One region of the Ruicaihuangia jiafui genome, then DNA from elsewhere that is predicted to be linked to it. Evidence: predicted binding sites of a transcription regulator. Region 1 holds the regulator's gene; the other holds the start of a gene.
The links. Region 1 encodes LexA, which represses DNA repair genes until DNA is damaged. Its sites were predicted from a motif close to TCGAACANNTGTTCGA; they were not measured.
Positions count from the first base shown of each region.

Region 2: a site for LexA is predicted at 1,317-1,332, ahead of HCT51_RS03160 (HNH endonuclease signature motif containing protein). Genes of this name have one in related genera too.

Region 1 is NZ_CP061771.1:1,202,388-1,208,076, forward strand. It holds gene miaA (tRNA (adenosine(37)-N6)-dimethylallyltransferase MiaA) at 1-331, shown strand, start outside; gene dapF (diaminopimelate epimerase) at 336-1,211, shown strand; gene HCT51_RS05770 (class I SAM-dependent methyltransferase) at 1,212-1,820, opposite strand; gene hflX (GTPase HflX) at 1,863-3,383, shown strand; gene lexA (transcriptional repressor LexA) at 3,426-4,097, opposite strand; gene HCT51_RS05785 (hypothetical protein) at 4,415-4,807, shown strand; gene HCT51_RS05790 (histidinol-phosphate transaminase) at 4,853-5,689, shown strand, end outside.
Region 2 is NZ_CP061771.1:651,621-657,309, reverse strand. It holds RNA gene ssrA (transfer-messenger RNA) at 67-438, opposite strand; gene HCT51_RS03165 (SIMPL domain-containing protein) at 575-1,240, shown strand; gene HCT51_RS03160 (HNH endonuclease signature motif containing protein) at 1,352-2,770, shown strand; gene HCT51_RS03155 (SulP family inorganic anion transporter) at 2,849-4,648, shown strand; gene smpB (SsrA-binding protein SmpB) at 4,653-5,129, opposite strand; gene HCT51_RS03145 (hypothetical protein) at 5,246-5,689, shown strand, end outside.

The DNA.
Region 1 (5,689 bases):
GTCCACGCCCCGCGACGAGCTCGTACCGCGGCTCGACGCCCGGGTGACCGGGATGTGGGCGGACGGCCTGATCGCCGAGGTGCAGGGGCTGCTGCCGCGGGGCATCGAGCGGGGCGTCACCGCCAGCCGGGCAATCGGCTACGCGCAGGCGATCGCGCAGATTCGTGGCGACCTGTCCGAAGCGGACGCCATCGAACAGACCGCATCGCTCACCCGGCGATACGCCCGGCGCCAGGTCAGCTGGTTCAAGCGATACGCGCACACCCACTGGCTTGATTACGACGACCCGGCCCGCGTCGAGGCCGCGCTCAACGCCGCCAACTACGATTGAGCGCGTGACCACTCTGCACTTCACCAAGGGCCACGGCACGGGCAACGACTTCGTGCTGTTCGCCGACCCCGACGGCCAAATAGACCTGACGCCTGATCAGATCGCGGCAATCGCCGACCGCCACTTCGGTGTGGGCGGCGACGGTGTGATCCGCGCGGTGAAGTCCCGGAACCTCGCCGACGGCGCCGACGCCCTCGCCGAGGACGACGGGGCCGAATGGTTCATGGACTACTACAACGCGGACGGCAGCATCGCCGAGATGTGCGGCAACGGCATCCGCGTGTTCGCGCGCTTCCTCTTCGACAACGGGCTCGCCGAACTCGCGCCCGGTGACACCATGGCGATCGGCACCCGCGCGGGCGTGCGTGACCTGCAGCGCAACCACACCGGATTCCAGGTCGACCTCGGCCGCTGGCAACTCGATGGCGGAGAACCGCTGGTGCGGGCGAAGAACCTGCCGGTAGCCCGGCCCGGCCTCGGCATCAGCGTGGGCAACCCGCACGTGGTGGTCGCGCTCGCGAGCGACGACGAACTGCAAAGCGCCGACCTCACATACATCCCCGTCCTCGACCCGCCAGCGCCGAACGGCGCCAACGTCGAATTCGTGGTGCCGAGCGACCCGCTGGTAAAAGACGGCGTCGGACAGATCCGGATGCGCGTGCACGAGCGCGGCGTGGGGGAGACCCTGAGCTGCGGCACCGGTGCCGCGGCGGCGGCGCTCGCCACCCGGCACTGGGCAGGTTCTGGCGCGCCTAACCAGTGGAAGGTCGAGGTTCCCGGCGGAACCGTGGGCGTGCGGATGTTCCCGACCGAGGACGGAGAGCACGTCTCGCTGAGCGGGCCCGCGGAGCTGGTCTACGAGGGCACCCTGACGATCTAGCTACCGCTTGCGCGCCCGCAGCACCCGGAAGCCCTTGTTCGTCGCGGCCTTGGTGAAGCTGTAGTCGTCAGGGAACGTCGTCTGCAGCCAGCGGTGCAGCGAGTCGGAGCCGAGGTTCTTGGCAACCACCATCCACGCGTCGGCGTCGTGCTCCAACCGGGGCAGCCAGAGCTGCAACATGTTGTGCAGCTCGTCCTTGCCGACCCGGATCGGCGGGTTCGACCAGATGGTCATGAACCGGATGTCGTCGGGAACATCTTCCGGGCGGACCGCGTTGACATTGGTGGCGCCGACCGCGTCGGCGTTCCGCCGCACCAGGTCGAGCGCACGCTCGTTGACATCCACCGCCCACACGGTGGCGCGAGGTGACAGCAGAGCCAGGGTGAGCGTGATCGGCCCCCAGCCGGCACCGAGATCGAGCAGATTTCCGCCGGGAGGAGGCGCGGGCGTGTTGGCCAGCAGCACTTGGGTTCCGACGTCAATACGATCGGGGCTGAAGATGCCGCTGGCGGTGGTCAGCTCATAGGTTTCCCCGGCGAGGCGGGCGTGGAAATGACGCAGATTGGCCTCGCTCGCGGGCATCTGGGAAAAGTAATGCTCGGTGGCCATGCAGAGAAACTTACCGAATACCAAGGAACTAGGGTTAAGCCAATGACTGATGACTTGTCGCCCGACGACGGCCAGAGCGCCGTTGACCGCGTCCTCGCCGCTGAGGGCAGCCGCGCCGCAGGCTACACGCGGTTCGGATCCGGCCGCGCCACGGCGCTGAACGCCACCGACAACTACGTGGGATCGGCCGACGGCGACCAGTTCGAGCGCGAGGACCGGGCAGCGCTTCGTCGCGTGCAGGGCCTGTCGACGGAACTGGAAGACGTCACAGAGGTTGAGTACCGGCAGCTGCGGCTCGAGAACGTCGTACTCATCGGGATCTACTCGAGCGGGTCGCTCGACGACGCCGAGAACTCGCTGCGCGAACTGTCCGCCCTGGCCGAAACCGCGGGCGCCGTCGTGCTCGACGGGCTACTGCAACGTCGGCCGCATCCCGACCCCAGCACCTACCTCGGTAAGGGCAAGGCGCAGGAATTGGCCGACATTGTGCGCGCCGTCGGCGCCGACACCGTCATCGCAGACACCGAGCTGGCCCCGAGCCAGCGCCGTGCGCTGGAGGATGTCGTGAAGGTGAAGGTGATCGACCGCACCGCCGTCATCCTCGACATCTTCAGCCAGCACGCGAAGAGCCGAGAGGGCAAGGCCCAGGTGGAGCTGGCGCAGCTCGAATACCTGCTTCCCCGACTGCGTGGCTGGGGTGAGTCGATGAGCCGGCAGGCCGGTGGACAGGTCGGTGGCGCCGGCGCCGGAATGGGCAGCCGCGGACCCGGTGAAACCAAGATCGAACTGGACCGCCGCCGCATCCACACCCGGATGGCGCGGCTGCGCAAGCAGATCAAGGGATTCTCGCCCGCCCGAGAGGCCAAGCGGGCCAACCGTGGACGCTTCGAAGTGCCGAGCGTCGCCATCGCCGGCTACACCAACGCCGGCAAATCCAGCCTGCTCAACCGCATCACCCAGGCCGGGGTGCTCGTGGAGAACGCCCTGTTCGCCACCCTCGACGCCACCGTGCGACGCAGCCGCACCCCCGACGGCCGGCTGTACACCCTCGCCGACACTGTCGGATTCGTGCGCAACCTGCCGCACCAGTTGGTGGAGGCGTTCCGCTCCACCCTCGAAGAGGTCAAACAGTCCGACATCATCGTGCACGTCGTCGATGGCTCACACCCGGATCCGGGCAGTCAGATCGCCACGGTGCGCGATGTGATCGGCGAGATCGATGCCCGCGACATCCCGGAGATCCTGGTCTTCAACAAGGCCGACCTGATCGATGACGACCAGCGCCTGCTGCTGCGCGGACTGCAACCCGACGCGATCTTCGTCTCGGCGCGCACGGGCGAGGGCATCGACGAACTGCAGCGGCGGATCGCCGAGGTGCTGCCCGCGCCCGAGGTCGAGGTCACGCTGCTCGTACCGTACGACAGGGGCGACGTCATTTCGCGCCTTCACGTGCAGGGCAGAGTGCTGAAGACGGAGTACCTGGAAAAAGGCACCAGAGTGCGGGCGCTGGTTCACCCATCACGGGTGGACGCGCTCACCGACTTCGTCGAGCACCGCGGCTGAGCGGCCCCGCCGCTCGGTGACCGGGTCGGCGGGATCCGCCGGTCAGACCGACCGGAGCACCGCCACGACCTTGCCCAGCACCTCGGCGAAGTCGCCGAGGATCGGCTCGAAGTTGGAGTTGCGCGGCAATAGCCAGGTGTGACCGTCGCGCTGCCGGAACACCTTGACGGTGGCCTCCGAATCGAGCATCGCTGCCACTATGTCGCCGTTCTCGGCCGTCTTCTGCTGTCGCACCACAACCCAGTCGCCGTCACAGATCGCGGCGTCGATCATCGAGTCGCCCACCACCTTGAGGATGAACAGATCACCCTTGCCGACCAGCTGGCGGGGGAGGGGGAACACCTCTTCGATCTGCTGCTCCGCGGTGATCGGGATGCCGGCCGCGATGCGGCCGACCATCGGAACCATGGCGGCGTCGCCGAATGGGGCAGCGGACTCGGTCGGCTCCTCCGATCCTGGCAGGTCGATCAGCACTTCGAGGGCGCGCGGACGGTTGGCGTCGCGGCGCAAATACCCGCTCAACTCGAGCTGATTCAGCTGATGCGTGACGCTGGACAGTGAGGCGAGGCCTACGGCGTCGCCGATCTCGCGCATGCTCGGCGGATAGCCGTGCTGCGCGACCGAGCGCTGAATGAACTCCAGCACCGCGAGCTGCTTCTCGCTGAGACTCTTCCGGCGGCGCGTGCGGCGCTCCGGCTGCTTGCTGTCGTCCATCCGTGCCCCTTTCGACCGACTCATTCGACTGATCCACATCGAATGTCGGTGGTGCCTGATTGCCTGTGTTCAGACAATCGAAACTGTATCCAGCATTCGGGCCGTAGGCAAACATCTGTTCTAGTGTGTCGGGCCGTCACCAGCCGCATCGGTGACAGATGAATTCTTCACAGAAAACGATTGACACTTCGAACATTCGAAAGTATGTTCGGAACACAGCTTCGCATCCGGCGCTCCCGGCCGAGCGCCGGATGCGAGCTGGCCAGCATCGCCCCAGCACCGGAGCGAACAAGCACCACCGGAGAGAAGGAGTAGTAATGAGCACCGCACTGATCGGCACCACACCCCGCCCCACCACGGTGGTCCGCTCCCGCCTGCGACTGACCCGACGAGGTCGGGTCGTGTTCACTGCTCTGGCCTCGCTTCCCCTCGTGGTCGGCGCGCTCGTCGTCTCGTTGAACGGCGGCGGAGCCGTCGCCACGACGGATGCCTCGATTCCGTCATTCGAGTACGTGACCGTGGGCGCCGGCGAATCGCTGTGGGGCCTGGCCGAGTCACTCGCGCCGAGCGCCGACCCGCGCGACGTGATCACCGACATCCTCTCGCTCAACCAACTGAGCATCGGCGACGTGCATCCCGGCGTGCAGCTCGCCTTGCCCGAGGTGTACTCGAACGCCGCCCAGTTCTCCAACGCTGCGCCTTCTCAGTAAGCCCCGTGGCGACGACGCCCACCGAGCGGGTTCTAAAATAGCTCAGTGACTTCTCTCGCTGACCTCCCCATCCGCGACGACCTGCGCGGTCAGACGCCATACGGCGCCCCGCAGAAGCGAGTGCCCATCGCACTCAACGTCAACGAGAACACGCATCCGATCCCCGAGGATGTGGCGCAGGACATCGTCGAGCGGATCGCGCAGGCGATCCTCACGATCAACCGCTACCCCGACCGCGAGTTCACCGAGCTGCGGGACAGCCTCGCCGGCTACCTCGGCCACGGGCTGACCCGCGACAACGTCTGGGCCGCGAACGGCTCCAACGAGGTGCTGCAGCAGATCCTGCAGGCCTTCGGCGGTCCGGGACGCAGCCTGCTCGCCTTCCCGCCCACCTACTCGATGCACTCCATCCTCGCCACGAGCACCGGAACACGCTGGCTCGAAGGCGAGCGGGATGCGGAGTTCGAGATTTTCCCCGCCACCGCGGTGCGGGCCATCACCGAGCAGCGGCCAGACATCGTCTTCTTCTGCTCGCCGAACAACCCGACTGGCACCCCCGTCTCGCTCGAGACCATCGCGGCCGCCTATGACGCCACCGACGGCATCGTCGTGGTCGATGAGGCCTATGCCGAGTTCGCCCCCACCGGCGAGCCGACGGCGCTCACCCTGCTGCCCGGCCGCCCGCGGCTGATCGTCTCGCGCACCATGAGCAAGGCCTTCGCCTTCGCCGGCGCGCGGCTCGGCTACCTTGCGGCCGACCCGGCGATCGCCGACGCGATGCGACTGGTGCGCCTGCCGTACCACCTGTCCGCCTTGACCCAGGCTGCCGCCAACGCCGCGCTCGCGCACGCCGACGAGATGCTCGCCATGGTCGACGACATC
Region 2 (5,689 bases), 550 kb from region 1:
CTACGAACAGCCACCGACATTTCTGAAGCTTTCCAGAAAAGTCATGCGACACCTTGTTCATTGCTTTTGTGGAGATGCGGGGAATTGAACCCCGGTCCACTGCTGTAATTCTGCGCCTTCTACGGGCGTAGCCTGCTCAGGCGTTCTACTCGGCTCCGACCTTTGCTGCAGGCCTCTAGGTCGACGAGCCCAGCCCTAGTGCAAGTCCCGCGACACCCTAAGGCGTAATGTCGCAGCAAGTTCCCTAAATGACGCCAGCGACCGGGGCGGGAACAGACCCACGGGCTGACGGACTATCGAGCTCGCTTAGGCAGCGAGGGCGAAGTCAGTGCGCTTTGAATTGGCACTTATTGTTTGCAGAGATCGTTTACGAGATAACCCTGCATCCTCGACCCGCTTCTCGCAGTTTTGCAGGCAATGTCGAAACCGATCATCCCCATGTGCACCGTTAGGTGGGTCATTGTCACGCGCTGTTGAATTACCAATCGTGCTCCGAAGAGCACAGCTCTACAGTATAGAACACTGGACGCGGTAAGACTATGCCGCCGCCGAGTCTGTGAATAAGGAGACCGCCGTGACCGAAACGATCATCACCGTGAAGGGCAGGTTCTCGGCCTACTTCCCGGCGGAGCGCGCCAAGTTGACGGTGACCGTGAGCTTCGAGGGCGGCGACCGGGACTCGGTGTTCGAAGGCACCACTGTCGCGGCAGACCGGGTGCGCGACGACATCACCCAACTGCATCAGTCTCCAGACGGGCCGATTACCTGGTGGTCGAGCGACTCGGTGCGCGTCTGGAGCGAACGCCCGTGGCACAGTGAGGGCCGGCGCCTGGCACCGGTGTTCCATGCCGCGGTCTCGTTCACCGTCAAGTTCAGCGACTTCGAGGCGCTCGCCCGGTTCATCGAACGCGTTGTCGCGATCGATGGGGTAACCCTGGGCGAGATCGAGTGGACGCTCACCGACGCCAAGATCACCACCGTCACCGCCGAGGTGCGCTCGCGCGCGGTGAAGGATGCCGTGGCCAAGGCGAGCGTATTCGCTCAGAGCATCGGGCTCGGCACGGTGCGGGCCATCGCCCTCGCCGACCCAGGGATGTTGGGCGATCAGGGTTCGCCAGCGGCGCGCGTCTTCGAGGCGGACATGGTTCGGATGGCTAGCGCCAGCAGCGGCGATCTGCAGTTCAAGCCGGAAGAGATCGAGGTGCGTGCGGAGGTGGATGCGCGGTTCATTGCGAGCTGATTGCCGGATGTCGGAGGGCGTCCTCTCCTCCACAGGCGCCGGCTCGGTGACTTATCCCAAGATTCGCGACATTCCTTCGTATCTGTGTTCTAGAGGAGGAACATAGGAGACATGGAAACCCTCGTAGACCAGTTCGACCAGCTCGGCGCGGAACTCTCTGCCCTGCTCGGACCGGTCGGCGTCCGGACGCTGACCGATGAGGAGCTGCTGATCCTGACCGGCGCGGTGGAGCGGCTCGGCCGGACCGTGGACGGGGCCCGGGTGCTGGCCGCCGGCGAGATCGGCGACCGCTCCCGCCGCGAGCTCGGCCCGGACGGGCTGGCCTACCAGAAGGGCTGCCGGAACGCGATCGAGCTGCTGGAACGGGTCACCCTGATCGGCGGCCTGACCGCGAACCAACGGCTGAAACTCGGCCGGCAGCTGCACCCGGACACCACCCTCAGCGGCGAAGCACTGCCGGGCCGGTTCCCGCAGGTCGCCGAGGCCCTCACCGCCGGCCGGATCGGTATCGATGCCGCCGCGGCGATCGTCAAGGGCCTGCAACCGGCGAACGCCCACCCGGACGAGCTGGCCGCCGCCGAGGCCGAACTGGTCGCCGCCGCCACCGGAACCCACCCCACCAGCACCGACCCGGACCCTGCTGGCGACCCGGACACTGACCCGGATGCCGCCCCGGTGGCGCCGTTGCCCTGCGCGGCCGATGAGATCGCCATCCAGGCCTCCGTCTGGCGGGCCGTGATCGATCCCGACGGGCTGCAACCCTCCGAGGAACGCGCCATGCGCAGCCGCATGTTCGGCAAGGGACACCTGCGCGACGGACTGGTCCGCGGCCAATACGCCCTACTGCCCGAGATCGCCGCGAAACTGGACCGGCTCTTCGACGCCTACCTCTCCCCCAACACCACCGGGGTGTTCCTCACCGACGCCGAACGCGCCACCGCCGAGGCCCTCGGCGATGACCGCACCCCCGACCAGCAACGCCACGACGTGCTCGCCGCCCTGGTCGACGGCCACGCCCGCTCCGGCAAGGCCCCCAGCATCGGCGGCGCCTCCCCCACCGTGCTGGTCAGCGTCAAAGCCGAAGACCTGAACAGCGGCCGCGGACCCGGCTGGATCGACGGGCTCACCACCCCGATCTCGATGGCCGCGGTCAACCAGATGACCTGCACCGGCGGCATCCAACCGGTCAGATTCGACTCCTTCGGCCGGATCATCGAACTCGGCACCAAACAACGCGTGTTCACCCCCGCCCAACGCCGCGCCATCAACCTCCGCGACGGCAGCTGCATCTGCTGCAACATCCCCGCCGGCTGGACCGAGATCCACCACGTCCTGGACTGGGCCAAAGACGGGCTCACCCACACCGACAACGGGGTCAGTCTGTGTTGGTTCCACCACCGAACCATCGAAACCTCCGGCTGGGACATCCGCATGATCCGCGGCGTCCCCCACCTCAAGGCACCACCCTGGATCGACCCCACCGGCACCTGGCGACCCGCCAGCAAAGCCCGCACCGACAAGGGAAACTGACCGTCCTGCCCGCGATCGACCGCGACCCTGAGGGGCTGCGAGGGCCGACGGTCGGTGCCCCGCGCGTAGGCTGGCCCGGTGACCGCTGCCGTGAGGACTTTGCGCCGCTGGATCCCAGGGCTCGACGTCGCCCTCGGCTACAAGCGCGCCTGGCTCTGGCCCGACATCCGCTCGGGGCTCGTACTCACGGCACTGCTTGTTCCGGCTGGCATGGGCTATGCCGAGGCCGCCGGGCTGCCCGCCTACACCGGCCTTTACGCGACGATCATCCCCCTTCTCGCCTACGCCGTGTTCGGGCCGTCGAGGATCCTCGTGATCGGGCCCGACTCCTCGCTCGCGCCGATCATTGCGGCCGCGATCCTCCCGCTCGCACTCGGCAGCGAGGAGCGTAGCGTCGCGCTGGCGGGCCTCCTCGCGATCATGGTGGGCACCATCCTTGTGCTCGCGGGCGGTCTCCGTCTCGGGTTCGTGACTGATCTGCTGTCGAAGCCCATCCGCATCGGCTACCTGAACGGCATCGCCCTCGTCGTCATCATCTCCCAGTTGCCGAAGCTCCTCGGTTTCTCGATCGACTCGCTCGGCCCGGTACGCGACGTTGCCAGCATCGCGGAGGGCATCACGGGCGGAGAGATCGACGTCCCCGCGGCGCTCCTCGGTGTGGGGTCGATCGCCGTCATCCTCGTGTTCCGCTATGTATGGGGCGGGCGCATACCCGGCGTGTTCGTCGCCGTCGCCGGCGCGATGATGGTGACCGCGGTGTTCGGCCTCGACCGCATCGTTCCGGTCGTCGGCGCGATGCCTCAGGGGCTGCCGACGCCGGCGCTGGGTGAGATCAAATGGGCGGATGTCGCGGCCCTCGCGGCGCCCGCCGTCGGGGTTGCCCTCATCGCGTTCGCCGACACGGGTGTGCTGTCGCGCACTCTCGCCGCGCGACGGGGCGAGAAGGTGAGCGGTAGCCGGGAGATGGCGGGACTCGGCATCGCCAACATCGCAGGTGGCCTGTTCGGCGGGTTCCCCATCTCCGCCTCGACCTCGCGCACGCCCGTCGCCGAGGCCGCGGGGGCTCGCTCCCAGCTCGCGGGGGTCGTCGGTGCCCTCCTTGTTCTCGCCTTCATGGTCCTGATCCCCGGTGTCACCCGGTTTCTTCCGGAGTCAGTGCTCGCAGCGGTCGTGATCATGGCCGTCATCGGCCTCATCGACTTCTCCGGCCTGATCAGGCTGTGGAAGGTCGATCGCTGGGACGCCGTACTCTCGCTCGCGTCCTCCCTCGGCGTGCTCCTCGTGGGCGTGCTCGCGGGCATCCTGGTCTCGATCGGCCTCTCGTTCATCGCCTTTGTCGTCGATTCATGGCGGCCCTACCGAACCGAACTCGGGCGCATCGCCGAGGTGCGCGGCTATCACGACCGCGTGCGCAACCCGGAGGCGGAGCGCATCCCGGGCGTCCTGATCCTGCGCTGGGACGCTCGCCTCTTCTTCGCCAACGGCGGCATCTTCGACGACTGGGTGCGTTCCATGGTCGAGAAGGCTGCGAAGGATGCCGAACCCGGGGCACCCGCGATCCACACCGTCATCCTCGCGGCCGAGCCGATCACCGACATCGATACGACTGCCATGGACGAGCTCGTCGAGCTCGACGAGTACCTCACCCAGCGCGGCATCCGCCTCGTGCTCGCCGAAGTGAAAGGGCCGGTACGCGACATCATGCGCAAGCACGGACTGGGCACGCGATTCCCGCCCGATCGCTTCCCGCCCACCGTGGGCGCCGCGGTCGACGCCGAGACCGGCAGCCTGCGCAGCGATATCGGCGACGTCGGTGAGCCCGCCGACGACGAGAACGCGGAGGGTCCCCGCGACCCTCAGCCGCCAGCCGGCAGCTGAGCGGCTATTCGCCCAGGTGGCGCCTCGACGAGATGGCCCGGTCAGCCTCGCGGTTGTCCTGCCGCTCGCGCAGCGCCTGACGCTTGTCGTATTCCTTCTTGCCCTTGGCCACCGCAAGCTCCACCTTGGCGCGACCATCGCTGAAGTACAGCTTCAGCGGCACCAGCGTGTAGCCGCCCTCTTTGATCTTGTTATGAATCTTGAGGATCTGCGCCTTGTGCAGCAGCAGCTTGCGCTTGCGCCTCGGTGCGTGGTTGTTCCAGGTGCCCTGGGTGTACTCGGGGATGTGCACGGCATCCAGCCACGCCTCCCCGCGCTCGATAAAGGCGTAGCCGTCAACCAAAGATGCGCGACCCTGGCGCAGCGACTTCACCTCGGTGCCGGACAGCACGAGGCCCGCCTCATAGGTGTCTTCAATGAGGTAGTCGTGGCGAGCCTTGCGGTTGGTCGCAACGACCTTCTCTCCACGTTCCTTGGCCACGATCACTCCAGACGAAATGCCCAGCCGAGTGCCGGGCAGCCCATCAGTTTACCCATAGTTCACAGCGGCGTGTTGGCTTTGACCGATTCCGCGATGGCGCGACCTAGCATGGCCCCATGAGTGGAGAACTCGCCGAAGGTGATCCGCCAGTGCGCGGCGCCGGTTTCGTTACCGAAGAGGCCGTCTACGGGCTTATCCTCGTCTCCGGCATGATCGTCGTGTCGGGCAGCCACGACGAAACGTCGTGGGCGGTCTTCACGACAGTGATCGTTACCGTGCTGGTGTTCTGGGCGGCGCACGTCTACGCCGGCACGCTCGCCCACCTCAACGTCGGACGGCATCAGAGCATCGAGCTGCGGGGGGCCTTTCTGGCCTCGGTGCGCCGGTCCTCGGGGCTCCTGATCGGAGCCGCGATCCCTGCCGCCATCCTGCTGCTAGGAGCAACTCGCGTCGTGCCAGATGCCGTCGCCATCTGGCTCGCCCTGTGGGGCGAGGTCGTCGCTCTGGGGGTGCTCGGCTACGTCGCCTTCCTCCGTCGCGGCGCTCCCCTGCTCACCCGC